Linked DNA regions of Paraburkholderia bryophila. The protein of the gene in region 1 interacts with the protein of each later gene in a pairwise test. Links are inferred from orthologs where the notes say so. Each region holds a gene or a part of one and is shown in the gene's direction. Other genes may lie near its edges.

Evidence for each region.
Region 2: the proteins of GGD40_RS25425 (region 1) and kdsB interact in binary tests that used the Escherichia coli proteins (3 or more experiments, as listed by UniProt). The link is inferred for Paraburkholderia bryophila from one-to-one orthologs.

Annotation. Positions count from the first base shown.
Region 1 is NZ_JACCAS010000002.1:906,573-921,579, reverse strand. The notes cover bases 3,916-6,696. They hold GGD40_RS25425 (TetR/AcrR family transcriptional regulator), read left to right. Parts: upstream 3,916-4,901; coding sequence 4,902-5,492; downstream 5,493-6,696. Other genes in these bases: GGD40_RS25420 (zinc-binding dehydrogenase), read left to right, coding at 5,604-6,584; GGD40_RS25430 (hypothetical protein), read left to right, coding at 4,392-4,712; GGD40_RS25435 (hypothetical protein), read left to right, coding at 4,181-4,378. Outside these bases: GGD40_RS25455 (DUF6496 domain-containing protein), read left to right, coding at 1-129; GGD40_RS25450 (aspartate aminotransferase family protein), read right to left, coding at 225-1,553; GGD40_RS25445 (aminotransferase-like domain-containing protein), read left to right, coding at 1,777-3,192; GGD40_RS25440 (LysE family translocator), read right to left, coding at 3,214-3,837; GGD40_RS25415 (glutathione S-transferase family protein), read left to right, coding at 6,717-7,328; GGD40_RS25410 (aldolase), read right to left, coding at 7,345-8,100; GGD40_RS25405 (MFS transporter), read right to left, coding at 8,105-9,463; GGD40_RS25400 (LysR family transcriptional regulator), read right to left, coding at 9,579-10,478; GGD40_RS25395 (response regulator), read left to right, coding at 10,589-11,020; GGD40_RS25390 (ArsR/SmtB family transcription factor), read right to left, coding at 11,084-11,437; GGD40_RS25385 (NADH:flavin oxidoreductase/NADH oxidase), read left to right, coding at 11,527-12,624; GGD40_RS25380 (NAD(P)/FAD-dependent oxidoreductase), read right to left, coding at 12,748-13,755; GGD40_RS25375 (MerR family transcriptional regulator), read left to right, coding at 13,989-15,007. UniProt on the Escherichia coli protein: Involved in response to both electrophiles and reactive chlorine species (RCS). Represses the transcription of the nemRA-gloA operon by binding to the NemR box.
Region 2 is NZ_JACCAS010000001.1:3,658,492-3,673,678, reverse strand. The notes cover bases 7,202-10,162. They hold kdsB (3-deoxy-manno-octulosonate cytidylyltransferase), read left to right. Parts: upstream 7,202-8,262; coding sequence 8,263-9,063; downstream 9,064-10,162. Other genes in these bases: adk (adenylate kinase), read left to right, coding at 9,277-9,942; GGD40_RS16430 (Trm112 family protein), read left to right, coding at 8,044-8,247; lpxK (tetraacyldisaccharide 4'-kinase), read left to right, coding at 7,202-8,063. Also shown: GGD40_RS37350 (hypothetical protein), read left to right, coding at 1-465; GGD40_RS16460 (DUF6527 family protein), read left to right, coding at 458-985; GGD40_RS16455 (HNH endonuclease), read left to right, coding at 1,223-2,581; GGD40_RS16450 (hypothetical protein), read right to left, coding at 3,162-3,698; sodB (superoxide dismutase [Fe]), read right to left, coding at 4,254-4,832; xseA (exodeoxyribonuclease VII large subunit), read right to left, coding at 5,052-6,431; more of lpxK, read left to right, coding at 7,047-7,201; GGD40_RS16415 (3-hydroxyacyl-CoA dehydrogenase), read left to right, coding at 10,207-10,965; GGD40_RS16410 (SirB1 family protein), read right to left, coding at 11,085-11,927; murein biosynthesis integral membrane protein MurJ, read right to left, coding at 11,933-13,483; rpsT (30S ribosomal protein S20), read left to right, coding at 13,926-14,204; GGD40_RS16395 (IS1182 family transposase), read left to right, coding at 14,432-15,187. UniProt on the Escherichia coli protein: Activates KDO (a required 8-carbon sugar) for incorporation into bacterial lipopolysaccharide in Gram-negative bacteria.

The DNA of each region.
Region 1 (15,007 bases):
GCGGCCAAACGTCCGGCGGCCAGCCGTTCTGCCGCGGCAAAGAAGGCAGCGGCGACGAAGGGCGCGGCAGGGCGCTCGGCGGCCGCGAAAAAGGCGGCGCATACGAGGGCTTCACGCACGCATCACTGAGTGGGGTTTGATGCCTGGCCTGCCGTTGCGAGGCAGGCGACAAACAAAGGCGGCGCCGAGGACGGCACCGCCTTTCCTGCTTTACTGCACCGTCTTTACTGCACCGTCGCCAGCACGTCGCCCACCGTCTTGAAGATGTGCGCGATCTGCTCTTCGTCGATGATAAGCGGCGGCGAGAACGCCAGGATGTCGCCGGTAAAGCGCACCAGCACGCCCGCTTCGAAGCATTTGACGAACGCCTCGTAAGCCCGCGCGCCCGGCGCGCCGTCGCGCGATTCCAGCTCCACGCCCGCGATCATGCCGAGGTTGCGCACGTCCTTCACATGCTTCGCGCCGCGCAGCGAGTGACCGGCGGCTTCGAAGGTCGGCGCGAGCTTGCCGGCGCGTTCGAACAAGCCTTCGCGGCGATACAGGTCGAGCGTGGCGACGGCCGCAGCGGCCGCAGCCGGGTGAGCCGAATACGTGTAGCCGTGGAACAGTTCGATCGCGCCTTGCGCGCCGCCGTTGACGATCGTGTCGTGGACCGTGCGGCTGGCCGCCACCGCGCCCATGGGAATCGCGGCGTTGTTGATGGCCTTGGCCATCGTGATCATGTCCGGCGTCACACCGAAATACTCGCTGGCCGTCGCCTTGCCGATCCGGCCGAAAGCGGTAATCACTTCGTCGAAAATCAGCAGGATGCCGTGCTTCGTGCAGATCTCGCGCAGCTTCTGCAGATAGCCTTGCGGCGGAATCAGCACGCCCGTGGAACCGGCCACCGGCTCGACGATCACGGCCGCAATGGTCGACGCGTCATGCAGCGTGACGATCCGTTCGAGTTCGTCGGCGAGATGTGCGCCCCACGCCGGCTGGCCCTTCGTGAACGCGTTGTGTTCGAGGTTATGCGTGTGCGGCAGATGATCCACCGCCGGCAGCAGCGCGCCGGAGAAGGTCTTGCGATTCGGCGCGATACCGCCGACCGAAATGCCGCCGAAGCCCACGCCGTGATAGCCGCGCTCGCGGCCGATCAGGCGGGTGCGCTGGCCTTCGCCGCGCGAACGGTGATAGGCGAGGGCGATCTTCAGCGCGGTGTCGACCGACTCGGAACCCGAGTTCGTGAAGAAGATACGGTCGAGGCCTTCCGGCATCAGTTCGGCGACCTTGGTGGCGGCTTCGAACGCGAGCGGGTGGCCCATCTGGAAGGTCGGCGCGAAATCGAGCGTGGAGAGCTGCTCGGTGATCGCGGCCACGATCTCGTCACGGCCATGGCCGGCGTTCACACACCAGAGACCGGCGCAACCGTCGAGCACTTCGCGGCCGTCTGTGGTGCGGTAATACATGCCCTTGGCCGACTCCAGCAGGCGCGGCGCGGCCTTGAACTGGCGGTTGGCGGTGAAGGGCATCCAGAAGGACGACAGGTCGTCGATGACGGGGCGCGAAGTCATGGGTATCTCCTCGAAGTGGGTCCCCAAGGGTCCTTTGGGGCATGGCGAAACTGTAGCGTCCGCGGTTTAATGGCGGCATAAACAGTTGACGCAGTGTGACGCTAACTGTATTGGTAGGTTTGCGCTAACTGTGTCGCTGGATAGGAGCCTTTAACGCGCTTCTATCACCAGGCATTTCATCCCTCTTTCGCCACCTGCCGTGGCGTGCTTTTGCGTCCTGACCATGATCGAACTTCAACTCGAGCGCGACCGGCGCGCCGCGCCCACGCTCGTCGAGCAGGTGGTGCAAGGCTTCACGCGCGCCATCGAGGGGCAATCGCTGCGCGCGGGCGCGCTGCTGCCGTCGGTGCGGCAATTGGCACAGAGCCATGAGCTGAGCACCTTCACAGTCACTGAAGCATACAACCGTCTGGTGTCGATGGGGCTGGTGGTCGCGCGGCGCGGTTCCGGCTACCGGGTGGCGGCGCGCGCGCAGTCCGCGCGAGTCGCCGCGACCGACTGGCAGCCGCCGAGCCTCACCGCGACCTGGCTGCTGTCCGACGTGTTCGCCGACCATTCGGTGCCGATCAAGGCGGGCGGCGGCTGGCTGCCGAACGAGTGGATCAACGAAACCGGTCTGCAGCACGCATTACGCGCGATGAGCCGGGTGCCGGCGGCGCGGCTTGGCGATTACGGGCATCCGTACGGATTCGCGCCGCTGCGCGAGCGGATCGCCGAGCAACTCGACCGGCGCGGTTTGCCGGTGGATGTCTCCAACGTGCTGCTCACGCAGGGTGCGACCCAGGGGCTGGATCTGATCGTGCGCACGTTGCTGCGCGCGGGCGATGCGGTGATCGTCGAGGATCCGGGGTATTGCAATCTGCTGCAGATCCTCAAGCTCGCGGGGCTGGTGGTGCATGGCGTGCCGCGCACGCCGGCGGGCGTCGATACCGACGTGCTCGAAGCGCTGGTCGCGCAGCACAAGCCGAAGGCGATTTTCGTCAACACGACGCTGCAAAATCCGACCGGCGCGACCTTCGGTATGTCGGCCGCGTTCCGTCTGCTGCAAATCGCCGAGCGTCAGCGCATGTGGGTGATCGAAGACGATGTGAGCCGCGAACTGGCGCCGCCCGGCGCGCCGCTTTTCGCGGCGATGGAAGGCTTGCAGCGCGTGCTGTACGTGGGCGGTTTTTCGAAGACGGTGACGCCGGGGCTGCGCTGCGGCTACGTGGTCGCCGAGCGCGCGGTGTTGCGCGAACTGGCGCGCACGAAGATGGCGGTGGGATTGACGTCGTCGGAGGCGATCGAGCGGATCGTCGACAAGGTGCTGCTCGAAGGGCGCTATGCGCGTCACGTGGAGGCGGTGAACGAGCGGCTTAAGCTCGTGCATGCCACGGTTGAGGAACGGCTCGATTCGCTGGGTTTAGAGCTGTTCCACCGGCCGCGTGCCGGCTTGTTTCTGTGGGCGCGTCTGCCGATTGAACCCGAGCGTGCCGGCGAGGTCGCGACGGCGGCGCTGGCGCATGGCATCTGGCTTGCGCCGGGGTCGTACTTCAGACCCGACGATGCACCGAGCGCATGGTTTCGCTTCAACGCGCCGTACTCGACGGATGACGCGTTGTGGCGATTTATCGAACGGGTCGGACGGGGTGCGCTATAGCCGCGCCTACGCTGTTGTCGCTCAACCCGCGTGGCCAAGCAGCTTCAACGCGATCGGATACAACGACAGCACCAGCAGCAGCGCCATCGCCACATTGAAAATACGCAGGCGTTTCGGGTCCGACAACACCTTGCGCATCGCGGTGCCGAAACCTGCCCACAAGCAGATGCACGGAAAACCGATCACGTAGAAGATCGCGGCCATCGCGACGGCATTCATGCTGTAGCTCTCGCTGAGATGAATGGTCGTGGCGGCGGTCAGCACCATCATCCATGCCTTCGGATTGACCCACTGAAACGCAATGGCCTCATGAAATTTCATGGGCCGGCGTTCGCCTTTCTTGAGCTTCAATTCGCCCGACGTGCCGATCTTCCACGCCAGATACAGCAGATACGCGACGCTCGCCACTTCGAGCACCGTGTACAGCACCGGGAAATGGACGAAGGCTTCACCGAGACCAATGCCGACCGACAGCATCAACAGCACGACGCCCAGGCTGATACCGGACAGATGCGGCAACGTGCGGCGAAAACCGAAGTTGACACCCGAGGCGAGCAGCATCGTGTTGTTCGGACCGGGCGTGATGCTGGTGACGAGCGCGAACAGAATGCCGGCTGGCAGGGCGCTGAGGCTGAGGTAAAACATGGCGTGCTCCGGTGTCTGGCAAGAGAACTGGCAATAGGACGTCGAAGCATTCTAACGACGCTTGCCGGTACAGTACCTATACGGTTTGCGAGATGGTGTCCGGTACGGGTGGCGCCTGCTCAGTCGGCCGTTTGAACTCGCGACACGGCGTTTTTCGCGTCTTTCACGTTTCGCGAAAACCCTGAGTGCGCTCACCGACACAGAAAAACAATCGGTCCCCCTGAAAAAAATCAACGCCACTAACATCCGAACTGCATGACCCAGATTGAGCGCATACGTTTCAGATAAGCGCCGATAAAAATCATCACACACGTTGATTCACCACACGCTACGGGACCTCATCATGAGCAAGCTCACGAAACTGATCAAGACCGCCTACAACGCCACCAGGACGCCGGAGTTTCCCGAGGACCACACCTGGAGCCAGGCGTCGATGGCACAGCAACGTGCCATCGGCGAGGCCGAAGCGGAGAAACTGGAGGCCGGTAAAGAAACCGTCGAACGCGACACGGGCACGTTACCGGGTAACGCAGTCGCTTGATCGGAGGCGGGCCATGTTCAAATTCATTGCCCGCGTTTTTCGCAACCGGACCGCAACGATCATGACCACACGCCGCGCCCAATGGGCGGCGGTCAAGGCCGTTGCTGCTCTGTCCGGCGACTCCTCGCTGCTCGCGTCTATTGCGGACGCGGAACAGCGGGCGCACGACGTCATTGCGAATACGTATGGAGTCGAGGCGCTCTCGCAGTTGAGCGACAAACAGTCCGACGAGTTATCCGGCGTGGCGCTGCGGTTCATCGAGGCGTCGGCGGAATACTCGGTGAGTTTCGAGGTGCATCAGGAACTCGCGCGCATTATCTATAGCCCCGCCTGACTGCCTGGGAGAGCGCCATGAAGCGTTCCATGACGCGGGGCAACCGTGCCGGCAACGCGCTTTTCACGGCGTTCGTCGTGACGGTGGCGGTGCTCTCTCATCCCTTCATCCTCGGACGGGACAGGCTGCGCGGCTAGCCACTTTAAATTTCTAGACGACTGGTCTAATTGCGACCATAATCCGTCACCTATGAGAGCTAGCCATCCACACATCCGCCGGCACATCCTCGATGCCGGCCGGGCGCTGATCGCGCGTAAGGGTTTTGTCGGCGTCGGTCTGAACGAGATTCTGACCACGGCCGACATCCCGAAAGGATCGTTCTATCACTACTTCGGTTCGAAGGAAGCGTTCGGCAGCGAGCTGCTGCAACAGTACGTCGCGGATTACGCCGCGCGGCTCGACGCGCTGTTCGGCCAGCCCGGCGTCAACGGTCGCGACAAGCTGCTCAGTTACTGGTCCGCGTGGCAAGAGGAGCAGCTCGATCAGGACGGCGACGAAAAATGTCTGGTGGTGAAGCTGAGCGCGGAAGTCGGCGACCTGTCCGACGAGATGCGTATCGTGCTGCGCGACGGCGTCGACCGTTTGATGATGCGTCTGGCCCGGGTGATCGAAGAGGGTCAGGCCGACGGCTCGCTGTCTCCGGAGATCCACGCCAAAGAGGCGGCCGAACTTCTCTATCACATGTGGCTCGGCGCGGCGCTCGTCACCAAGTTGCGCAAAGACGGCAGCGCGATGGCGCAAGCCATGGCGGTGACGCAAAGCGTGCTGCGCGCACTGTGATTTTGCGGCGTGTCGTGTAACCGACGCACCGCCGACGTATCCCATACACAAACAAGCACCGGCTCCGTGTCATGCGGAGCTTCAATCGTTGCACGTTCAAGGAGATCGACTTTGCGTAGCGTTATCTATTCCGCTTTCGGCAACCCGGCCGAAGTGCTGCAACTCGCCGAACGTCCCACGCCGAATCCGGGCGCGGGCCAGGTGCGGATCAAATCGACCTTGTCGCCGATCCACAATCACGACCTCTGGACCATTCGCGGTCAGTACGGCTACAAGCCGACCCTGCCGGCCGTGGGCGGCTCCGAAGTCGCCGGCGTGATCGACGCGGTGGGCGAAGGCGTCGCGCATGTGAAGGTGGGTCAGCGCGTGGTGGTGGCCGGCATTCACGAGGCGTGGGCCGATTACGTGCTGGCGCCGGCGGCCGCGGTGATTCCGCTGCCGGATGCGGTCAGCGACGAAGTGGGCTGCCAGTTGATCGCGATGCCGTTGAGCGCCGTGATGTTGCTCGAGTATCTGCATCTGGAAGCGGGCCAGTGGTTTATCCAGAACACGGCGAACGGCGCAGTCGGTAAGACGCTGGCGATGCTCGCTCATTCGCGCGGTATCCATGTCGTGAATCTGGTCCGGCGTGAAGCGGGCGTTGCGGAGTTGGCCGAGATCGGCATCGGCAATGCGGTGTCGACGGACGGCGACGGCTGGAAGAAGCGCGTACGCGAGTTGATCGGCGAGGCGCCGCTGGTCGCGGGCGTCGACTCGGTGGGCGGCGACGCGAGCGGCGACATCTTCGGTCTGCTCGGCGAAAACGGTACGCTGGTGTCGTTCGGTGCGATGTCGAACGAGCCGATGCGGCTCAGTTCCGGCGACGCGATCTTCAAGCAGGCAACGGTGAAAGGCTTCTGGGCCACCAAGATTTCCGAGCTCACCTCGGCTGCGGATAAAGCGCGCATGGTCGGCGAACTGATCGGGCTGGCGGCATCCGGCGAGTTGAAGCTGCCGGTGGACGCGGTATTCGATGTGGAGAACGCGGCGTTGGCAGCCGAGGCGAGCGGCAAGAGCGCACGCAAGGGCAAGGTGTTGTTGCGGTTTGCCTGAGCTTCAGCCTGGACCTAAGCCCGGGCTTGTGCTTTAGCCCTGGCAGTACGGCAGTTGCGAATCCTCGACGCGATTCGCAACTGCGCGCATGCTTCACTCTTCTTCCACTTTTCCACTCGACCCGCCCACACCATGATCGAAGTCCATCACCTCAACGAATCCCGTTCACGACGCATCACCTGGTTGCTGGAAGAACTCGGCCTCGACTACAAGCTCGTTCAATATCAGCGCAATCCCGACACCCGTCTCGCTCCCCCGGAACTGACGGCGATTCATCCGTTGGGAAAAGCTCCGGTGATTCGCGACGGCGACACGGTGATTTTCGAGTCCGGCGCGATCGTCGACTATCTGATTCGCCGCTATGGCAACGGCCGTTTGAGCCCGGCTTACGGCACGCACGAGTACGACCGCTACTCACAGTTTCTGCACTATGCGGAAGGCTCGGCGATGCTGCCGTTGATGCTGAAGGTCTACACCGCGCGCCTGGGCGAGGGCGCCGCGCCGCTGCAACCGCGGATCAGCAGCGAATTGCAGAACCATCTGGGCTTTTTGAATCAGGAACTCGCCGGCCGCGACTATCTGCTCGGTAGCGAATTGTCGGGTGCGGATATCCAGCTTTCTTTCGTCGCGCAGACCGCGCTGCGATTCTGCGGACGCGACGCGTTCCCGAATCTCACGGCGTTCGTCGACCGCTTCGAAGCTCGGCCCGCGTACCAGCGTGCGATGGAAAAGGGCGGGGCGTAACAGGCTTGAGGGTTAGCTATTCCGTTGCAGCGTCAGAACCGCGTCGAGTTCGCCTTCCGGCCTGTTCCAGCCAGTACGCGAACGTCGCGTTCACGATTGAAGGCTGCAGCAGAAAGTCATGCGCCGCCTGAGCGAGATCGGCGCGCACCGGTTTGATCGTGCCGGCCGCCATGGCCAGCAGCGCCAGTTCGGCGGCGTTTTCCATCGACACCGCCATGTACACGCTTTCCTCGACCGATGCGCACGCGCAGATGTAGCCGTGATTGACGAGCAGCGCGGAGCGGCGCGCCCCTAGCGCCGCGGTGATGATGCGGCCTTCTTCGTCGTCGATCGGCACGCCGGGCCAGTCTTCGAGGAAGCCGCAATCGTCGTGGAACATGCAGGCGTCCATATGTGCGACGGGCAGCGGTACGCCGAGCATCGACAGCGCGCTGATGTGGCGCGGATGCGTGTGGACGATCGCGTGCACGTCGGGGCGATGCCGATACACCCACGCGTGAAACCGGACCGCCGGATTCGGCCGGCCGGCGCCTTCCAGCACGTTGAGTTCATCGTCGACGAGCACCAGGGACGCCGTCGTCGCGTCCGCGAAGTTCGTGCCGAGCGCGGGTGTCCAGTAGCCGCGACGTGACGCGTCGCGCCAGGTGATCTGCCCGGCGAGACTCGCCATATGACCTTTCGCCGACAGGATGCGGCACGCGTCGGCGAGTGTGCCGAGCGGGTCGTCGGCATTGACCGCGCCGATGCCCGTGACGGTTGCGCGCTGTTTCATGAGTTCATTCTCCTTGCGAGTTAAGCGACGTCGGTGGCGGCGTTTGCGTTTGCACCGACGGCACGTTCTTCATCAGACGTGTGCACAGCGCGGCCAGCGCCGCGAGCGCGCCGACATAAAGCGCGATCGGCTGCAGACTGTGGAAGCGCGTCACGAGCGCGGTCGCCACGATCGGCGCCAGCCCGCCGCCGATGGCCGCGGCGAACTGAATGCCGATGGAAATGCCCGAAAAGCGCACCGCGACGGGAAACTGCGCGGCAAACAGCGCCGACTGCGGACCGAACAGCAGCGGATAGTTCAGGCCGAGCGCGATCGCCACGGCCACCTGCAACGCGACGAGACTGCCGCTATCGATCCACCGTAGCAGCGGCACGACGCACAACGCCATGACCACCGCGCCGCCGAGGTAAAACCGCCGCACGCCGACACGATCCGCCAGGTAGCCGATCAGCGGCAAGGTCACGATCTGAATCGCCGCGCCGAGCATGACCGCCTGCAACACGGCGTTGCGGCTGAACCCCAGCCGGGTCGATGCATAGGACACCAGAAACACCGTGAGCACGTAGTAAAGGGTGACTTCGGGCAGCTTCGCGCCGATCGCCAGCAGCAACGCTTTCTTGTGGCGCGCCAGCAGTTGCCAGAGCGGCACGTCGGCGGACTTCTGGACGCGTGCGGCTTTTTCGAACGCCGGCGTTTCGCCCACGCTGCGCCGGACGAACGCGCCGAGCAGCACCAGCACGACGCTGGCGAGAAACGGCACACGCCAGCCCCAGCTTTGAAAGGCCGGCTCGGGCAGCCGGGTCAACAAACTGAAGGCGAGTGTCGACAGCAGCAGGCCGATGGGTGGTCCGATTTGCGGCAGGCTGCCGAACAGCCCCGCGCGGCTCGCGGGCGCATGTTCGACCGCCATCAGCACGGCGCCGCCCATTTCGCCGCCGAGCGCCACGCCTTGCAGGATCCGCAACGCGACCAGCAGAACGGCGGACCACGCGCCGATCTGCGCATAGTTCGGGATCAGGCCGATCGCGATGGTGGAAAAGCCCATCAGGAATAGCGACAGCGTCAGCATCGACTTGCGGCCGAGCCGGTCGCCGAAGTGGCCGAACAGCACGGCGCCGAGCGGCCGCGCGAAAAGTCCCGTGGCGAACGCGCCGAACGACGCCAGCGTCGCGCTGGTGGGGTCGAGATTGGGAAAGAACTGCCGGTTGAACACCAGCGCCGCCGCGGTGCCGTACGCGATGAAGTCGAAGCCTTCGATAATCGAACCGGCGGTGGCCGACAGGACGGCCTTGTAACGGGGCGGCAGCGCGCGGCGCGGCGTCGCGGCGGCGAGGCCGTCGAGCGCGGAAAGAGGATCGTTCACGTTGGGTTCCATGCAAGAGGGGGACTGACTCCGGTGATCGGCGCGAGGCTGCCGGACTGAAGCCAGTATTGGTCCCTTGCAGGACGTGAGCTATGCGCCCAGAAATAACTCTGGATTAACCGGGAGTTATCGCGCTTTGGGTGCCGGCGCGCAAAGCGATCTCGAGCGCGCTGTCGAAGCTGCGCGATGCGCCGCGTGCGCGACGCGACAGCGCGACGATCCGGCGTGGCGGAACAGCGTTCAACGGCAAGCGGCGCAGGCCGCGATCTTCGACCATATCGCGCGGCAGGCTGTCGGGCAGCACGGTCACGCCGTCGCCGATCGACACGAGGCGCAGACACAATTCGAGCGAATCGCATTCGATATACGGCTGCACGCTATACCCCAGCGCCCGCTCGACCATGCGGCGCAGCGCGAACGGCCGCGGCGGCAGGATCAGCGGCAAGCCGCCGGGATTAGCCAGCGCGTCGGCGTCGGCCGTGTGGTCACCGCGGATATAAAGCGCCAGCCGCTCTTCGAATAGCGGTTCGGCGACCAGTTCGGGACCGTCCACGGCGGTCTCGTAGACAAAGCCGAGATCCGATTTGCCGCGCTCCACGCTTTCGACCACGTTGGCCGAGCTGTCGCAGTGAATCGTCAGCAGCAGGTCAGGGTAGAGCGCGAGCAATTGACGGCTCAACTCGGGGATGAACCAGGCCACCAGCGTTTGCACGGTCGCAATGCGCAACGTGCCGCGCTGTTCTCCCGGATGACCGGCGTGCGCGAAGGTGGCGTCGAGCGAGTTGAACAGCGGCTCGAGTTTCAGAAACAGCGCCTCGCCGGCCGGCGTCAACTGCATGCCGCGGCCGTGGCGCAGAAAGAGCGTCTCGTTCAGCGCGGCTTCGAGCGCGCGAATCTGTTTGCTCAGCGCGGGCTGCGTGAGGCCGAGAATCTCGGCGGCTTCGCGCAACGAATTCGCCTTCGCGACGGCGACGAACAGGCGCAGTTGATGGTCCCGGGTGGCGAGCGTATTCATGAGAGCGAGAGCATGGCAGCGGCGGCCGGTTTGAAAAGGGGCAGGAAAGACGATAGCGGTATGGTACGCAGCTTGCTGGCAGCAGATGTCTTTTTCGCAAGCGGTTAGCTATGTCCCGAACCCCATCGACCTGTCAAAGGTGGAGCGCCCGCGAGATCCGGGTCTTACACGAAATGCCGCGCGTACTGGTCGTCGACGACAACGCCGGCGCGGCCGAAGCGCTCGCCACCTATCTCTCCTACGAAGGCGTGGAAGCCCGCGCCGCCAACGGTTGCGCGGAAGCGCTGCGCTGTGTGAAGGACTGGGTGCCGGACGTCGTGGTGCTCGACATCATGATGCCGGAGCGCGACGGCTACGAGACCGCGAGCGCGCTGCGCAGCTATCTGCCGACCCATAGTCTGGGCATTGTCGCGTTCACGTCGCTCGATGAGGATCACGTGAAGGAAACCGGTAAGGCGCGCCACAATTTCGACGGTTATTGTCAAAAAGGCACGGCGCCGACCGCGTTGCTCGCGCTGATGCGCAAGCTCTGGCGCGAGTAGGTCCGCCGCACTGTTTCGCCGCGCTATTTCGCCTGAAAAGCCCGCCGATTTCCGGTCTGGCGGTCAGGCCGGCTCGCTGAGTTCACCGAGCGCGGCCTCGTTTTCCGCCATTTCCGCGACAAGCTGTCGCAGCACCGCGTCCATCAAACCGGGGAAACGCGCGTCCAGTTCCGCGCGCCGCAGCGAATTCTGATGCACGGTGCCCGCCACGCGCGTGCGCACGAGCCCCGACTCACGCAGGATCCGGAAATGATGGGACACGGTCGACTTCGGCCGGCCGCCGTCGAGATCCCCGCAGGTGGCCTCGTCGACCGACGCCAGCCGCCGCACGATCTCGAGCCGCACCGGATCGCTCAACGCATGGAATAGCCGCCCGAGCGTGAAGTCCTCGGCGGCAGGATGGTTATAAGTACGCATCCTGCAGATCATAAACGTTTCTGAGATACTTCGTTATTCGATGTTTATCGAACTACCGTACAAGCCTATCCCAGAAGGAGTTGAACCGAATGTCCGCATTGTTCCAGCCGTACAAGCTCAAGGACGTGTCCCTGCGCAACCGTATTGCCATTCCGCCGATGTGCCAGTACACCGCCGAAGACGGTCTGATCAACGACTGGCACCGCGTGCACCTTGCCGGTCTGGCGCGCGGCGGCGCGGGGCTGGTGATCGTCGAGGCGACGGCGGTGTCGCCGGAAGGCCGCATCACGCCGGGCTGCGCCGGCATCTGGAACGACGAGCAGGCGCAGGCGTTCGCGCCGGTGGTCGCGTCGATCAAGGCGTCCGGCGCGGTGCCGGGCATTCAGATCGCGCACGCCGGCCGCAAAGCCAGCGCCAACCGTCCGTGGGAAGGCGACGACCACATTGCCGAAAACGATCCGCGCGGCTGGCAGACCCTTGCGCCGTCGGCGATCGCGTTCGGCGGCGGTTTGCCGAAGGTGCCGAAAGCCATGACGCTCGACGATATCGCGCGGGTTCGCGAAGACTTCGTCGCCGCAGCGAAACGCGCGCTCGACGCGGGCTTCGAATGGCTCGAACTGCATTTCGCGCACGGCTATCTCGGCCAGAGCTTCTTCTCGACGCACTCCAACCAGCGCGACGACGCGTACGGCGGCAGCCTCGACAACCGCAGCCGCTTCATGCTCGAAACGCTCGCGGCGGTGCGCAAGGTGTGGCCGGAACATCTGCCGTTGACGGCGCGTTTCGGCGTGATCGAGTACGACGGACGCGACGAGGAAACGCTCGCGGAATCGATCGAACTGGCTAAAAACTTCAAGCGCGAAGGGCTGGACATGCTGAGCGTGAGCGTCGGTTTTTCGACGCCGACGGCTGCGATTCCGTGGGCGCCGGCTTTCCTCGCGCCGATCGCCGAACGGGTGCGGCGTGAAGCGGATATCCCTGTGTCGTCGGCATGGGGAATCGATACGCCGGAACTGGCGAACCGGTCGGTGGAGAACGGGCAGCTCGATTTGGTGATGATCGGCCGCGCGCATCTGGCCGATCCGCATTGGCCGTATCACGCGGCGAAGAAGCTGGGGATCGAGCGTCCGTCGTGGACGTTGCCGGCGCCGTACGCGCATTGGCTCGAGCGTTACAAGGTGGCGTAAGCGGGCCGTTGGCTCGTATTTAGCGAATGCATGGACTGTAAGCGTGCGCCGCTTGTTCGGGATGGATACATCCGGGCAAGCGGCGCATTTTTTTATTAAGTCCACGCGCCTCGCTCCCCCACGCTAAACCGACTGCAGCGCCCTCAGCATCTCATGCCCGAGCGCCCGCCCGCTCAACCACGCGCCTTCGACGCGTCCGCCGTTGAGCCAGTCGCCGCATAACCCCAGGCCATCCACCTCGCGCCACACATAGCCCGGCGTGGGATCGCCGTCGGGCGCCACGTCCGCGTGAGACCAGCGGTGCGCGGTCCATGCGACGGGTGTGCGTCCGCCGCATTGTTCGAACGCCGCCAGCATGGCCGCCGCGACCTGCTCCGGCGGCGTGTCGAGGTGCGCTTCGCTCCACTCCGCTTGCGCATGCAGCAGCCACGTTTCCGGACCGCCGCGGCCGGGCTTGCTGCTGTCGCGCGCCATCCAGCGCAACGGGCCGTGATTGACGAACGCGGCGTCGAAGGCCAGCGGCAGCGGCGCGTCGAAACGCAGCATCAGCGCCCAGCACGCGTGCATCACCGTACTGTTGGCCAACACGGCGAGTTCGGGCGCCGGCGCATGCAGCAGCGGCGCGACTTGCGGCGCCGGCATCGCCAGCACGACGGCGTCGAAACGGTCGTCGATCGCGCCGTGCTCGGCCGACCACAAGCGCCAGCCGCGCGGCTCGCACAACACTTTCTCGATGGTGCAATCGGTGGTGAGCGGCAGCGTTTCCGCCAGCAGTCGAGCCGGCGCGCTCATGCGCGGCGTGCCGACGAAGCGCTCGATCTGCGTGGTATGCGCGGTCGAGTTCGGCGCATCCAGCACGGCGAGGCGCGCGGGCCACGCTGCCGCCGCGCCGGCCTTTTGCCAGCGCGCGACTTCGGCGCGAAACGCGCGGTCGCGGGCGGTGAAGTACTGCGCGCCGTGGTCGCACTGCCAGTCGCCGTCGCGCCGCGCGCTCATGCGCCCGGCCGGACCGCGGCTGCGGTCGAACAGACGCAGCCGGCAGCCGGCGGCGCGCAGCGTCGTGGCGCATGACAAGCCGGCGATGCCGGCGCCGACAACCGCGATATGGGGGCGGGAATCAGAAATGTTCACGATGCGGCCTGCGTGGTTGAGTGGACGGTCCGGCGTCGGCGGACGGCGACGGGGCGAGCCCGGGCCCAGGAGCGGTGGGCGCGGCGCGGCGATTCGAGGCGGAGCATGGGATCGACGAAAAAAGCATAGCGCATCAAAAAAGGCGTTTCAAATGGAGGATTGAGTCAATAAGCCGTGTCGATGTAGCGCAAATTGGCCTATGCTTGAAACGAAGATGACACGTAAGGAGTTTCATGGTGACTACGTCTGACGAGCAATCTCCGATTCAACAGGGCTACAAGAGCGGTGAAGCGGCGCGTCTGGCCAAAATGCCGGTCACGACGCTGCGGATCTGGGAGCGCCGCTACGGCGTGATCGGTCCGGCCAAGACCGCGTCCGGACAGCGGCTCTACACCGAAGACGACGTTCGGCGCCTCACTTTGATCAAGATGCTGGTGAGTCGTGGCCACGCGATTGGGGCGATTGCGCGGCTCGATCGCGAGCAGTTGCAGTTTCTGGCCTCTCGTAACGCACGCGAAGGCGACGGCCCGCCGGACTTTGGCGTCGCCGACACCGTCGATATCAAGCTTGGGCTGGTGGGGGGCAATCTCGCGCAGCGCCTGCAAGGTTCTGGCGTGGATGTGCGGCGTTATGGCGTGAACGCACTGAGCACGTTTGCCGACCTGGCCGAGGCCTCTGACCAGAGCGCTGGGAAAAGCGAGTCGATCGACGCATTGCTCGTCAACGTTGACTCGCTTCAGGAAGACGTCGCGGCGCAGATCATCGCGCTGGGCGACGCGCACCAGGCGAAAGCGATGGCGGTGGTCTACGGTTTCGGCACCGGGCCGGCGGCCGAGTTATTGCGCGTGGCCGGCGTGCGCCTGTATCGCGAGGCCGACGGTAGAACGGAATTTCGCCAGATGCTGGGCGACCTCTGCGAGCGCGTGCGGATTCAGGAGCGCACCGGCGACGACGCCGTCTGGTCGCGCGTGCGGCGTCGCTACGACGATCGCGAGCTAGAGACGATCGCGGCGCGCTCGTCGACGATTGCCTGTGAATGCCCGCGTCATCTGGCGGAACTGGTCGTGAAGCTGGCGGCGTTCGAACGCTACAGCGACACCTGCTCGTCCCGCTCGGCGCAGGACGCCGCGTTGCACCGTTATCTCGGCGATGTTAGCAACCGGGCGTGCGCGATGATCGAGGCCGCGCTTGAGCGGGTGGCGCGGGAAGAGGGCTGGTTTGCCGCGCCGGCGTTGCAGTCGCCGTCGCAGCC
Region 2 (15,187 bases), on another replicon or contig:
GTTCGGGTGCGAGGGGATGACGCAATCCTGATTGACCTCGGTGCGGTCAAGGGGGATACCGAAGTGGGGATGGGCGCACCGCTGTGCTTCGACGTAGCGATGCTTGAGGTTGCACTTGTCTTCACTTATCGAGGACTCGAGGACGGACCGGACGTCTTTGACCAGCCAGAATGGAGGAGTGAAATAGCTCCGTACTACACTCTGGATGCGATACTGAGCAGCCCTCGTGCAGAACTGGAGCCGAAGCCAGACTCTTGGCTTTTTGGGTGTCTTCAGCGCATTAGGGCGTTCGGCATTTATGAGCAGAGCGATAGTTTGGAGTATCCGATTGCACTCGTTGTCGCGATGTGGCGCTGGTGCAAATTTCCGGCGACATCCGAAGCAGACAGGGGCCGTCGCGTCGTCGCGTTGGAACTTGGCGCGAAGCTTATCGAAGAAATTATCAGGAAGAGGAATCGTGGCTAAGGCACTGCGAGTTCGCGACCGGGGGACCGTCACACACCGACATGCGGCAGACGCGTTACTGGAAAGGCCGGGGGATTTTGTTCTTGTGAACCGGGGAGTGCCTCGGTCACTGGTGCTGGCATGCCCCGATGGTTGTAGCGAAACGCTCACGATCAATCTTGATCCGCGTACGGATAAAGCGTGGCGCTACTACCGAAAACGCAATCAGTTGTCGGTGTTCCCGTCGGTTTGGCGGGACACGGGTTGCCAGAGCCACTTCATCATCTGGCATCACACCATCCTTTGGTGCGACGGCTCGGATGACGGCGAAGAAGTTGTGGTCGAGGATGAAATCGAATTGTGCCAACGTGTGCTGCCCTTGTGCACGAATGAGTGGCAGCACTTCACAACGCTAGCCGAGGCGTTGGAAGAAGTGCCATGGGATGTGAATCGAGCCTGTACCCAGCTCGCGCGAAGGGGTTTCCTCAATGAAGGGGAACGGAAACAACGCGGCTTTTTCAGGCTTACCGCGAAGGAGTGAAGCTCTGATCGTCCCCGCGCACGTCGCGGGGACAATATAACTTTAGCGAGCTACATTGTTCGCTGCTTTGCGTCTCCGACAGGCGCGCGCAACCGCAGAGTTTTGTCTAACTCAATCGTCTTCGCATCAACGCCGGTGAGCCCAGTCGGTCTCAGGAGCGACATAGGCGTGTTTCGGAGGATGCTGGGACTTCTGTCGATGGACGTCTTCGTCGGATGGAGCTTTCAGGAGATTTGAATGAGCCGTGTTCTTCGTCAAGAAGATTTCGTTCAGTACAACGGATTTTATGGCAAGCCGCACTGTCGATCGGTAGTATTTCATCTGTACGGGGGAGAGTGCGCCACTTGCCACCGGCAGATTGAACGAGGTAATTTCCACGTCGCGCACATAATCGCGCGAAGCCATCCAACGTTGATGGAAAAGTACTTTTCCTATCTGGATGTCGATAATCTGCTCAATCTAAAGTTGTCGTGCCCTCGTTGCAACAGCAAAGAGAGTAATTTTGTTGTAGACGCGCTCATGCTGCAAGGCGCTTTCAATTCCTCAGCTAGAGTCATTTCATCGCGGCTTGAGTCTGTGCTGGAGAAATTGCAGGCGATCGTAAAGCGGATTGAGATGAACGGTGCGGATCCGAGGATTTGCACCGACGTACTATATATCGATGCTGGCGAGATTCGGACCTTGGCGGCCGACTGGCAAGGAGCGGTGGTCGTCCCAAGATCTGAACTTGATGCACGCGTTGCTGAAGCGGTGAGGAATACGCTCGGGAGCGATGGCGACGACTGGATTACCTACCAAGCTGTCGAGGAGGCTATCGGATTCTTTCGAAACCATATGGAGATAAGGAACGGTAGTAGCTACTCGATTGATTCTGATGGCAGCCTGCCTTGGTTGAATACGGCAAAGGGGCAGCTATACCGGGAAGGTGAATTTCGGCCTATTCCAGAGAGGGTGAAAGCTGCCGGACTGATTGATGGCGTTTACTTGGATCCAGATGAGCTGAGTAAGCGTGGTGGTTTGTTGTTTCCACTTCGGACGGAGGTTCAACGGTGGTTCCGAGATATATTCGTCACGATAGTTTGGGCGCAGCGAAAACTTGAGCGGAGCGGACACAAGCAATACCTCGCGTTGGATGAACGTGAATGGCATGCCATTTGTGAGTGCTTCGACAAGCTCAGCGTAATTGAAGCTGGCATCGGAAAAGTCGGGCGACGCTTAACAATTCCCAACGTCGTTGCCCATTTCGGGATGAGACAAAACAAGTTGTGCTTCGGAGAAGACGATATCTCGGTTTCGGACGAAGTAAGGCGCATGTGCCGTGCAGTCGCAACAGATTCGTCGTGGGGAGACGGCGCGTTGATGCTCAAGTCCAAGCTTCGACCATGGCTCGCGCGCGCATTCTCAATTGCAGACTTGGCGGTGCGTCAGACCATCGGATCGCGATTGGTGCTCGTCGGTGACGAACGGTCGTTTTACCGTCGATGGATGCCGAGGTTGCCAAAGCTGGACGGTAAGACCGTAGAGGAGGTTCGTCTTGAATCTTCTACGCGGCAGACTCGACGGAGAACAAGGGCGACAGAAAAGCAGTCAGCCTGATTGATGCATCTGGTATCGCGCGTGAATCAGTCATTATTGGGCGAAGGGCAAGAGACCTATATGGCCGATTTCACGCGTTCGCCCCTTCACGCTGAAGGTCGAAAGTAGGAGTTCGGCGTCCATGAGACCTGCCACTCACCACGTCGGCGAGCGTCGGGAACGCAAGCGGTAGCCGCCTCACCAAAACCCATATTCGAATGATGGGAATGGTCAATAACTTACAACCACTTAGACGGGATGAACGCCCGCTGAACCACGGAACCGACCGTTACGAGGGCGCCGGCCTAAATGGCAGACATGAGCAGGGTGCGACCTCGGTCGGACGCCTTGCAGTAACAGCGGTCTGGGGCGGTGGCCCTTATCGTCAACCCGACCTTTGCTTCCACCCGAGTCCACGTACTCCCACGATTTCCGTTTTACACTCTCATCAATTAGCGGCCCAGTCTCGCTAATTTCGTTTCCCTGCAACATTTTTGGGTTCACGAATCCGTTTAGATTCCATAGTCCAGCAATTTTCGTTTCCCGCGCCTATCGGTTTGCTTTCCGTGTAGCACTTGCAGGTATGCCGCCGTTTTAAATTTCAAGGTCCAACGATCAGCGGTGCGTCACCGCCTCGGCCACCCAAATTGCGAGCGGCTTTTCGCTCGTCCATCCATGCGAGCCAACCTTTGCGATACGCTCGTGCATCGACTAGGGCGTGATGTATCCGATTGTCATGTTGATAGCAGTTCGACACCGTCCGGTCGTAGACGCCTGTATCAATCAAGGGCCGCAAGTCAAAGTACGTGGCCGCCAAATTCGCTGGAAGGGGGCTGCCCAGCAGTTCAAGCAAAAACCGAAAATCTGTGCCCGAGTCACACGCTATTTGCACTGCACGTGGGGCGTTCAAAAACCAATCACGCAGCCGAGCTCGGGCTTGCAGGAACGGAAGAGACATGCCCTCTAGTAGCGGCAAAACCCTGCCCCTCACAAAGTCAGAGCAATCCTCAGTTCGCCACATATCCGCAAGCTCGATATAGAACTCACGGCTTGCGTCCTCGGCGACGATTCCTAGACTGATAAGCTGCGGCGACCGCTGACCAAGCCCGGTGTACTCAGTATCCAGAAATAGGAGCATATTGAGTCCTTTACGTTTCGGACGCAGCGAGCAGCTGCTGAACGTGTCTCTGACTGCCCATCCGAGCGAATCTACAATAGGGTATTGCTGGCAGCATTTTGCGAAGATCAACTTCAGGCATCAGCCAAAACCGGTTCGCCTCGCGAATCAAGCAACCCTGACGAACAATTTTCTTGCCGGGTAGCGTAAAGCGTCAAGAAGGTTCTAAAGTCGACCTCACAAAGGCAAGAGCCCGACGGAAGCCGATTGAGTTTCATCGCTGCATCCCCGTCCCTGGACTTGGGATGTACATCGAATACTGAGCATTAGTGGGGCGAACCATCAGCGATGGAGCAGACTTGCGAGCATGATCCCTCGCTGCAAACGCTTCACGGCGCATGAGTCTAGACACGGCATCGGTCCTCGCACCCCAAACACAAAGGCCCCGGTTTTGACAAACCGGGGCCATCTGCTGAAGGACCTGTCACAACTTTATTGTTGCCCGAGCCCTCGTGCTATCACAACTTTATTGTTTTTTTCAAGGCTTTATTACGACCGAACATACAACCGGCAATCTCACGCGAAGTTCTTCGACGCGAATTCCCAGTTGGCGATGTTCCAGAACGCTTCGACGAACTTCGGACGCGCATTGCGGTAGTCGATGTAGTACGCGTGTTCCCACACGTCGATCGTCAGCAGTGCCTTCGCGTCGGTGGTCAGCGGCGTAGCGGCGTTGCTGGTCGACACGAGGTCGAGCGAACCGTCAGCCTTCTTCACCAGCCATGCCCAACCCGAGCCGAACGTGCCGACAGCGGTTTTAGCGAACTCTTCCTTGAACTTGTCGAACGAACCCCACTTGGCGTTGATCGCGTCGGCCAGTGCGCCGGTCGGTGCACCGCCACCTTGCGGCGACAGGCTGTTCCAGAAGAACGTGTGGTTCCACACTTGAGCGGCGTTGTTGAACAGGCCACCCGTTGCCTTCTTGACGATCTCTTCAAGCGACAGGTTCTCGAACTCCGTGCCCTTGATCAGATTGTTCAGGTTAGTCACATAGGTCTGGTGATGCTTGCCGTAGTGGAACTCGAGCGTCTCTTCCGACATATGCGGGACGAGTGCGTTTTTCGCGAACGGCAGCGGCGGGAGCGTATGTTCCATGGTGCTTTCCTTTGTCTGTATCTGTTGTGGGGGAGTCTGCGGACTACACTTTTGAGCACTCGATTGTAGGCGAGTTGGAATAACCCCGCAAACCAACGGACTTTATGCCCGGCATCGGCGAACATGCCGCACATAGCGCGTAATTAGTGCTGTCGCACGCGATGTGCCCGCCCTTCTCGGCGGTCGAAAATGCAGCGTTCGAGGACCTTCGGCGATGGCTCAGAAACCGTCGGTGAGGCGGGCTTGCACGTCGGCGATTGCGATATCCGCGGACCCTTCCGCGAGATGCACGGTGAGACGCCGCCCCGGCTTCAACGACGACGGCGCGCGCACCGCGCGACCGTTCTGCGCATCGAGCACCGCCGCATAGCCGCGCTCCAGCGTGCGCTGCGGGCTCAGCACTTCGAGCCGCGCGGCAAGCGTGCCGATCTTCGCGCTCTGACGTTCATGCTGGCGTAACAATGCCGCGTCCAGACGTTGCGTGAGATTGCCCAGCTTCGCCTGATGCGCGGCGAGATCGGGACGCCAGCGCTGCCAGCGCATCTGCAACAGCGAAAACCGCGCTCGCGCGTCGCGCACGGGGCGCGCGCCCGCCGACGCAAGCCGCACGCTCAACTGCTGCAAATGCGTGCGTTGCCGCGTCAGACGCTCGGCCGGCGACACCAGCCGGCGCGCGAGCCAGTCGAGTTGCTGGGCACGCCGCTCCATCATGCGGCCAAAGTCGCGCGCGAGCGTGGCATGCCGCTGATCGAGTTCGCGCAGCAAGAGCACGCGTTGCGGGCTGACGAGTTCGGCGGCGCCGGTTGGGGTCGGCGCGCGCACGTCGGCGGCGAAATCGGCGATCGTGAAATCGGTTTCGTGACCGACGCCGCTCACCACCGGGATCGCGCTTTCGGCGATCGCGCGCGCCAGCACTTCTTCGTTGAAGGCCCACAGATCTTCGATCGAACCGCCGCCGCGGCACACGATCAGCACGTCGACTTCGCGGCGCGCATTGGCGGCGTCGACCATCGCCGCGAGTTTGGCGCTGACACCCACGCCCTGCACCGGCGCCGGATAGACGATCACCGGAATATGCGGCGCACGGCGCGACAGCGTGGTCAGCACGTCGCGCAACGCGGCGGCCTGTAGCGACGTGACGATGCCGATCGATCGCGGATGCGATGGCAGCGCGCGTTTGCGTTCGGCGGCGAAGAGCCCTTCCGCTTCGAGCTGCGCTTTCAGACGCAAGAACGCTTCGTAAAGCCGCCCTTGTCCGGTGCGGCGCACCGCTTCCACATTCAGTTGCAACTCGCCGCGCGGCTCGTACATCGTCACGAGTGCGCGCACTTCGATGCGGTCGCCTTCGCGCGGCGTGAACTCGGCGTATTGCGCTCGGCCGCGGAACATCACGCAACGCATCTGCGCTTGCGCGTCCTTGATCGAGAAGTACCAGTGGCCGCTCGCGGCGCGCGTGAAGTTCGACACTTCGCCCGCCACCCAGACGAGCGGAAAAGAGCGTTCGAGCATCGTGCCGATCGCGCGATTGAGCGCGGAAACGGGCACGACGACCTCACCGCCGGGCGCAGCGGACGAAGAAAAAGGGCTTTCGGGATTCATGCGAGGAATGTCTGTGACTGGCCGGACAGACGATAGACCGAGCGGCCATCCGCGTCCAGCGCGGCGGGTGAATTGTTAAAAGTGTCCACATGGCGGGAAACGCCTGACGAATCCCGCCAGAGCGCCCGCCAGAGCGCGGAAACTCGAATCATCCCGTTGATTTATATAGCATTTATATCTCGTTAAAGAGAATCATTGCCGATGCGGAGCGCTCGGAACGGCCTTCTCGGCCGGTTGGGCGGCAGGTTCTCCACAAAGTTATCCACAGGCTGCGAAGCGCGTGAGAAGGGCTGAATTCGCGTCTTTGTCAAGTCGGGCGACTTGCCGGGCTGGACGCTCGCGCGCTAGAGTGGTGGGTTCTGACGGCAAACCGTAAGCCCAGCGAAGCGCGGTGCACTGCGTGGATGAGCGAGGCTCTGCCGCTGGTCGTCACCGGTTGTCACCCGCTGCTGCTGGAGTGTTTCCGCCTCACTTTTTGATCGTCCGGAGAACCGCGTTGATGCTGACCCCGCGTAGTATGTCCGGCCTGACGTCCCGTCTTGCGGCCGACGCCTTGATGCCGCCGCGCCGGCCCGCTTCGGCGGACAGCGCGCTGTTCGTCCACACGACTTGCCCATGAGCGACTTCAACGACCGCCTCGAAGCACGCCTCGCGCGCGAATGGCAGCAGCGCGGCCCGCTCGCATGGGCGCTGACGCCCTTCGCCTGCGTGTTCGGCGTGATCGCCGCCGCGCGCCGCGCCGCGTTTTCCCTCGGCTGGCTCAAATCCGTGCGCGTCGGCGTGCCGGTCGTGGTGGTCGGCAATGTGACCGTCGGCGGCACCGGCAAGACGCCGACCGTGATCGCGCTGGTGGAAGCCTTGCGCGCCGCGGGCTTCACCCCCGGCGTGGTGTCGCGCGGCTACGGCGCGCGCGTGAAAGCGCCGACGCCGGTCACGCCGGCTTCGGCGGCGAACGTCGGCGGCGACGAACCGTTGCTGATCGCGCGTCGCACCGGTGCGCCGGTGTGGGTCTGTCCGGACCGCGTGGCCGCCGCGCAGGCGCTGTGCGCCGCGCATCGCGAAGTCGACGTGATTGTCAGCGACGACGGCTTGCAGCATTACCGCCTGAAGCGCGACGCAGAACTCGTGGTGTTCGACCACCGGCTCGGCGGCAACGGCTTTCTGCTGCCGGCCGGTCCGCTGCGCGAGCCGCTGTCGCGCCGTCGCGATGCGACGCTCGTCAACGATCCGTATGCGCGCACCTTGCCCGCGTGGCCGAACACCTTCGCGTTGCCACTCGCCCCCGCCGACGCCTGGCACCTGGACAATCCCGCGCTGCGTCGTCCGCTCGCGCAATTCAGCGGCGAGCGCGTGCTGGCCGCGGCCGGCATCGGCGCGCCCGAGCGCTTTTTCGCGACGTTGCGCGCCGCCGGTCTCGCGCCGGCCACCCGCGCGCTGCCCGATCACTACGCGTTCGAGCGCAATCCATTTACCGACGTGGACGCCGACACGATCCTGATAACGGAAAAGGATGCGGTAAAATTAGGGTCCTGGCACGACGCGCGCATCTGGGTTGTCCCGGTCGAAGCCGCGCTCGATCATCGCCTCATTGCATTAGTTGTGGAGAAAGTCCGTGGACGCTCGCCTGCTTGAAATTCTCGTCTGCCCGATCTGCAAGGGCCCGCTCAGCTACGACCGCGCCGCGCAGGAACTGATCTGCAACGCGGACAAGTTGGCTTATCCGATCCGCGACGGCATTCCCGTCATGCTGGTCGACGAAGCACGGCAGACCGTGGAAGGCACACCGGTCGATCTGAATCCGGGTTCGGTGGCGTAACGCGTCAATCTTCCGATGACCCAAGCCAACGCCACCACTCCCCCGTTCATCGCCGTCGTGCCGGCCCGGCTCGCTTCGACGCGTCTGCCGAACAAGCCGCTCGCCGACATCGGCGGCAAGCCGATGGTGGTGCGGGTCGCCGAACGTGCACGCGAATCGGGCGCCCAGCAGGTGCTGATCGCCTCAGACGCGCAAGCGGTGCTCGACGCGGCTCGCGACCACGGCTTCGAAGCCGTGCTCACGCGCGCCGATCATCCGTCGGGCACGGACCGTCTCGCGGAAGTCGCCGCGCAGTTCGGCTGGAGCGACGACACGATCGTCGTCAACGTGCAGGGCGACGAACCGCTGATCGATCCGGCGCTGGTGTGCGGCGTTGCGTCGCACCTCGCGGCGAGCCACGGCTGCGCGATCGCCACCGCCGCGCATCCGATCACCGACCCGGCTGAAATCTTCAACCCGAACGTCGTCAAGGTCGTGCTCGACGCGCGCGGCGTGGCGCTGTACTTTTCGCGTGCGCCGATTCCCTGGTCGCGCGACGCTTACCAGCCGCATTGGCCGAATGTCGCGTCGATGCCCACGCCGCCGGCCCCCGCGGTCGTCTACCGGCATATCGGGCTGTATGCGTATCGCGCGCAATTCCTGCGCACCTACCCCACGCTCGCGATCTCGCCAATCGAACAGGTCGAAGCGCTCGAACAATTGCGCGCCATGTGGCATGGCGAGCGCATCGCGGTGCGCGTCACCGACAACGCGCCGCTGCCCGGCGTCGACACACCCGCCGATCTCGCACGCGTGCAGGCTTTATTCGGGTCTTGAGCAGAAAAACCCATGGCATAATCGGACGGTTGTGCGCGCCTCCCGTGACAAGCGAGAGTCAGGGTTTGCCCGCTCGCGCCGTGGTCGTCTTTGCAGCGCCGTCGTCTCGACGTGCAGCGCAAGATTCACCTCGGCAGTCGACGCGGCCCCCTCGACGCATCGTGGGATGACTGCAGCGCCACCCAAGAATTCACATAGATCTGGAGATATCACATGCGTTTGATCCTTTTGGGTGCGCCCGGTGCAGGTAAGGGCACTCAGGCAACCTTCATCAAGGAAAAATTCGGCATTCCGCAGATTTCCACCGGCGACATGTTGCGCGCGGCCGTCAAGGCCGGCACGCCGCTCGGCATCGAAGCCAAGCGTTTCATGGACGCGGGCGAGCTGGTCACGGACGAACTCATCATCAATCTGGTGAAGGAACGTCTGCAGCAAGCCGACTGCGCGAACGGCTATCTGTTCGACGGTTTTCCGCGCACCATTCCGCAAGCCGAAGCCATGAAGCAGGCCGGCGTCGCGATCGACTACGTGCTCGAGATCGACGTGCCGTTCGACGAGATCATCGTGCGCATGAGCGGCCGTCGCTCGCATGCTGCGTCGGGTCGTACGTATCACGTCAAGTTCAATCCGCCGAAGGTCGAAGGCGTGGACGATGTGACCGGCGAACCGCTGATCCAGCGCGACGACGACAAGGAAGAAACGGTCAAGAAGCGTCTGGAAGTGTATGAAGCGCAAACCAAGCCGCTGATCGAGTACTACACCACGTGGGCCAATAACGGCGACGCATCGACTTCGCTGAAGGCGCCGCAATACCGCCGCATTTCGGGCCTCGGCAGCGTCGACGAAATTCGCGGCCGCGCATTCGAAGCGCTGAAGTAAGCGCGCCTCGCACCGAGTTTGTCCGATGAAAAACCCGCCCTTGCCGGCGGGTTTTTTCGTTCTGCGGCGTGACTTTTGTCAAGTTCACCTTGAGCCGTCGCGATTAGGATTGATTAGCCATCCGTAGCGGTTTGAGGTCGAAAGGCCGCCGGCCTGCCGATGCAGCCGCCGCGCTTTCCGCGTTGCAACATAGCCGTTACAATCGATTATCGAAAAGATATTCGACCCAGACACAACTGAACAAACCGTCGCAAAGGAGAAGACATGGAGATTCGTGACAACGTATTCCTGATCACCGGTGGTGCATCGGGTCTCGGCGCCGCAACCGCGCGCCTGTTCGTCGAGAACGGCGGCAAGGTGGTGCTCGCCGACCTGAACGAAGCGGCCGGCCAGGCGCTCGCGCAGGAACTCGGCGGCGTGTTCGTCAAATGCGACGTGAGCCGCGAAGACGACGCGACGCAAGCCGTCGAAGCCGCCACGAAGCTCGGCACGCTGCGCGGCCTGATCAATTGCGCCGGTGTCGCGCCGGCCGTCAAAACGGTGGGCAAAGACGGCCCGCATCCGCTCGAGTCGTTCTCGCGCACCATCTCGATCAACCTGATCGGCACCTTCAACATGGTCCGGCTCGCGGCCGCGGCCATGTCGAAGAACGAGCCGAACGCGAATGGCGAGCGTGGCGTGATCGTCAACACGGCGTCGGTGGCGGCGTTCGACGGCCAGATCGGCCAGGCGGCTTATGCGGCGTCGAAAGCCGGCGTGGCCGGCATGACGCTGCCGATCGCCCGCGACCTGTCGCGCAACGCGATCCGCGTCATGACGATCGCGCCGGGCATCTTCGAAACGCCGATGCTGCTCGGCATGCCGCAGGAAGTGCAGGACGCCCTCGGCGCGATGGTGCCGTTCCCCCCGCGCCTCGGCAAGCCGATCGAATACGCGATGCTGGCCAAGCAGATCTTCGACAATCCGATGCTCAATGGCGAAGTGATTCGTCTGGACGGCGCGATCCGGATGCAGCCGAAGTAACTTGATTGAGCCGCGCTGCGCCGCTGGGTTCGATCCGGCGGCGTGCGTCAATGCAAAAAAAGCCTGTGCATGAATCATGCACAGGCTTTTTTTATTGCGTCTGGTTTGAATAGGAGACGTTAATCGCCGTCGTTGTGCTGCGTGCGTTGCCGCAACTCATGCAACTGCGATTCCACGACGGTCGCGTCCTCGGCATCCGGACAATCGCCGAGATAGCGCTCGAGGTCTTCGAGCGCGGGGCGCAAATAATCGAGCCGCGCATAAGCGAAGCCGCGATCCCGCACCTCTTCGATACTGTTCGGCAGCAGGATCACCAGACGCTGCTGCACCGCCAGCAGGCGCTGCCAACGTTCCGTCTGAAGATACGTGGACTTCAGATTGCGCAGCATTCGCGCGATGATCTCGCGCCGCGTGGCCGGTTGCAGCAGCATGCGCAACGCCCGGCTCACCGAGTCGCTGGCCGACGCCACATAAGGCTCCAGCATCTCCACCATCTGCGACTCGGACAGCGAATGTCCGTTGGTCGGATCGAGCATCACGTCGCCGTCGGGCGTGGTGACGCGCAGCAGAAAGTGCCCCGGAAACGACACGCCACGCACCGGAATCCCGATCTGCTCGGCCATTTCCAGGTACAGCACCGCGAGCGAAATCGGAATGCCGCGGCGACGCTTGAGCACCGCGTTCAGATGGCTGTTGTCGGGGTCTTCGTAATCGTTGAGGTTTCTGGCGAAACCCAGCTCGCGGAAGAAAAAGCGATTCAGAATGCCGACCTTCTGCCGGATGTCGGCGTCGTCCGGCATGCGGCGCTGCAGGCGCACCACCAACTCATCGATCTCGGCCAGCGTGCCTTGCAGATCGAGGTCCGGATAAGCGTCCTGCGCTAGCGAGAGCGCCGCCTCGGTGAGCGGCAGGCTGTCGTCTTCCGCGACGAGCGTGCTGAAATAGTCGAGAACTCGCGTCATCGTGATCACTTCACTCGTCTTTTGAAATACGCGTACTTGAAGCCCATCAGCCAAAGCATACCGAAATATAGCGCGGCGAACAGAACGAGGCACGCCGCCAGCAACGCGATCCGGTCGACCGGCCGGTCATGCATGCCGATCCAGTCGAAACTGATGGCCAGCCAGTGCATCACGCCCGCCAGCACCAGACAGGCGCCGAGCAATTGCACGAAAAATTTGAGCCAACCGTTCGACGGCATATAAATACCGCGCTTGCGCAGACCCAGAAACAGCAGCAGCGCATTGCCGCACGCGCCGAGCCCGACGCTCAGCGTGAGGCCGGCATGCGCGAAAATCGGCACGAATACGTAGTTGCTGAGCTGCGTCAGCACCAGCACGACCACGCCGATCTTCACCGGTGTTTTGATGTCCTGCTTCGCGTAGAAACCCGGCGCGAGGATCTTGATCAGAATCAGGCCAATCAGGCCGACGCCGTACGCGGACAGCGCGCGGCTCACCATCACGACCGAATTGCCGTCGAACTTGCCGTAGTGGAACAGCACGGCGGTCAGCGGCTCGGCGAAGAAAAACAGCGCGATCGCGCTCGGCGCGGCCAGCAGGAACGTGACGCGCAGGCCCCAGTCGAGCAACGACGAATACTCGTGCGGATCGGCGTCGACGTGCGCTTTCGACAGGCTCGGCAGCAAAATCGTGCCGAGCGCGACGCCCAGCAGCGCAGTCGGAAACTCCATCAGCCGATCGGCGTAATTGATCCACGAGACAGCGCCCGGGCCGATGCGCGACGCGATGTTCGTGTTGATGATCAGACTGATCTGCGCGACCGACACGGCGAACATGGCGGGCACCATCTTCGACAGCACGCGTTTCACGCCGCGATGCGCGAGCGCCTTCACCGGATTCAGGCCGATGCGCGGGATCATGTCGATCTTCTTCAGCCCCGGCAATTGCACGATGAACTGCAACACCCCGCCGACGATCACCGCCCACGCAAGCGCATAGACCGGCGTTTTCATACGCGGCGCGACGAACACCGCCGCGGCGATAAACGCGACGTTCAGCAGCACCGGCGCGAACGCGGGCAACGAGAAGTTCTTGTACGTATTCAGCACGCCCGACGCCAGCGACGTCAGCGAGATGAAGATGATGTACGGGAACATGATGCGGGTCATGGTGACCGCGAGCGTGTACGCGTGGCCTTCGTGCGCCAGACCCGACGCGACGACGAACACCACGCCGGACGCGAACACCACGCCGAGAATCGACATGACCGCCAGCGCCCACGCAAGCACTGTAGACGTGGCGTCGACCAGCGCCTTGGTGGCGTCGTGCCCCTGGCTGTTCTTGAACTCGGCGAGGATCGGCACGAAGGCTTGCGAAAACGCGCCTTCGGCCGAAATACGGCGCAGCAGGTTCGGAATGCGGAAGGCGACGTAGAACGCGTCAGTGTATTGACTGGCACCGAACGCGCGTGCGATCAGCGTTTCGCGGGCCAGTCCGGTCACGCGCGACAGCAGCGTGAAGCCGCTGACCGTCAGCAGGGCTCGGAATAGATTCATGGGGCGCTTATTATACGGGTGCCGCAAGAGCGGACGACGAGCCGGAGCGCGAATTGGATCCGAATTCGACCAATTGGATCGCGCAGACCGCGAATCGGACAGATTTGTCGCGCGGACGTTCGATCCGATCGCAATCTAACGGGCATTCCTGGCGGCCGGCCCGAACGGGACAGCACATTCCCCGTTGCCACGTGCCTGATTTTGTTGCTATAATCGCCGGTTTCGAAGCTCGCTCAACTTTCGGACGGGGTTCAGGTCGGCACCACGCTACCTGCTCAAAGCCTCGAATACTCCGAAACACGGCCCGCCTTCGCGTCGTACGATCGAATTTTTTCGACACTTTTGCGCTCTTGGGCAATCGCTTCCAGGAGTTCGGATTAAAAGCAGCACCTCACCACTTGAAGGTCGGGTACTGGAAACAGGAACAGGATAAGGAACCGTCATGGCTAATACCGCACAAGCACGTAAGCGCGCCCGCCAGGCCGCCAAGGCAAACTCGCACAACTCGGCACTGCGCTCGAAGTTCCGCACGGCCATCAAGGCTGTCCGCAAGGCGATCGACGCCGGCGACAAGGCTAAGGCCCTTGAAATCTTCAAGGCATCGTCGAAGACCATCGACATCATTGCCGACAAGAAAATCGTTCACAAGAATAAGGCTGCTCGCAATAAGAGCCGTCTCGCCGCAGCCCTCAAGGGTCTGCAAGCGCCCGCAGCGCAGTAATTTCGGTCGGCCCGCTTCGGTGGGCTACCTCCTGTTTCCGCTGCACAAAAAAGCCCGCTTTGGTGGGCTTTTTTGCTTGGGGCTCGGCGGTTTGCGCTTAGCCCGCCCTACTCGCTGAAGCCACCACCGCTTCAGACACAAAAAAACCCGCCACTGGCGGGTTCAGACTGCTGACAAAGTACCCCCAAAGCCTGGCCTTGCGTCGGGCTTTGTCGTTTAATTGGGGCATGCTGAAGACACCGACGCCCATGCAGCACGAACTCGAGATGGTGACGCTCGAGGAACTCGTGCCGAAGGACCACCTGCTGCGCCAGATCGACGCGGCGGTGGATTTCGAATTCATCCGTGAGAAGGTGGCGCACCTGTATTGCGCGGACAACGGGCGCCCAGCGCTCGATCCGGTGGTGATGTTCAAATTGCTGTTCATCGGCTACCTGTTCGGGGTACGCAGTGAGCGCCAGCTCATGCGCGAGGTGCAGGTCAACGTGGCCTACCGGTGGTTTGCACGCTTTCGGCTCACGGACCGGGTGCCTGACGCCTCGACGTTCTCGCAGAACCGGCGACGGCGCTTCACCGACACGACGGTCTACCAGGAGATCTTCGACGCAATCGTGCAGCAGGCGATCGGGCGCGGCATGGTCGAGGGACGGGTGCTCTACACCGACAGCACCCACCTGAAGGCGAACGCCAACAAGCGCAAGTTTGATCTGGTGCAGCTCGAACAGGCGCCTTCGGCTTATCTGGCGGCGCTGGACGCTGCGGTCGATGCGGACCGGGCAGCGCACGATAAGAAGCCGCTGCGGCGCGACGAACGCAAAGGCCCCGACGACGATGAGGGCTCGAGGTCGGCTGCCACACCGGAGCGCAAGGAAACGAAGGTCAGCCGCACCGACCCGGACAGCGGCTACATGGTGCGCGACGACAAGCCCACGGGCTTCTTCTACCTGGATCACCGCACGGTCGATGCGCGCTATTCAATCGTC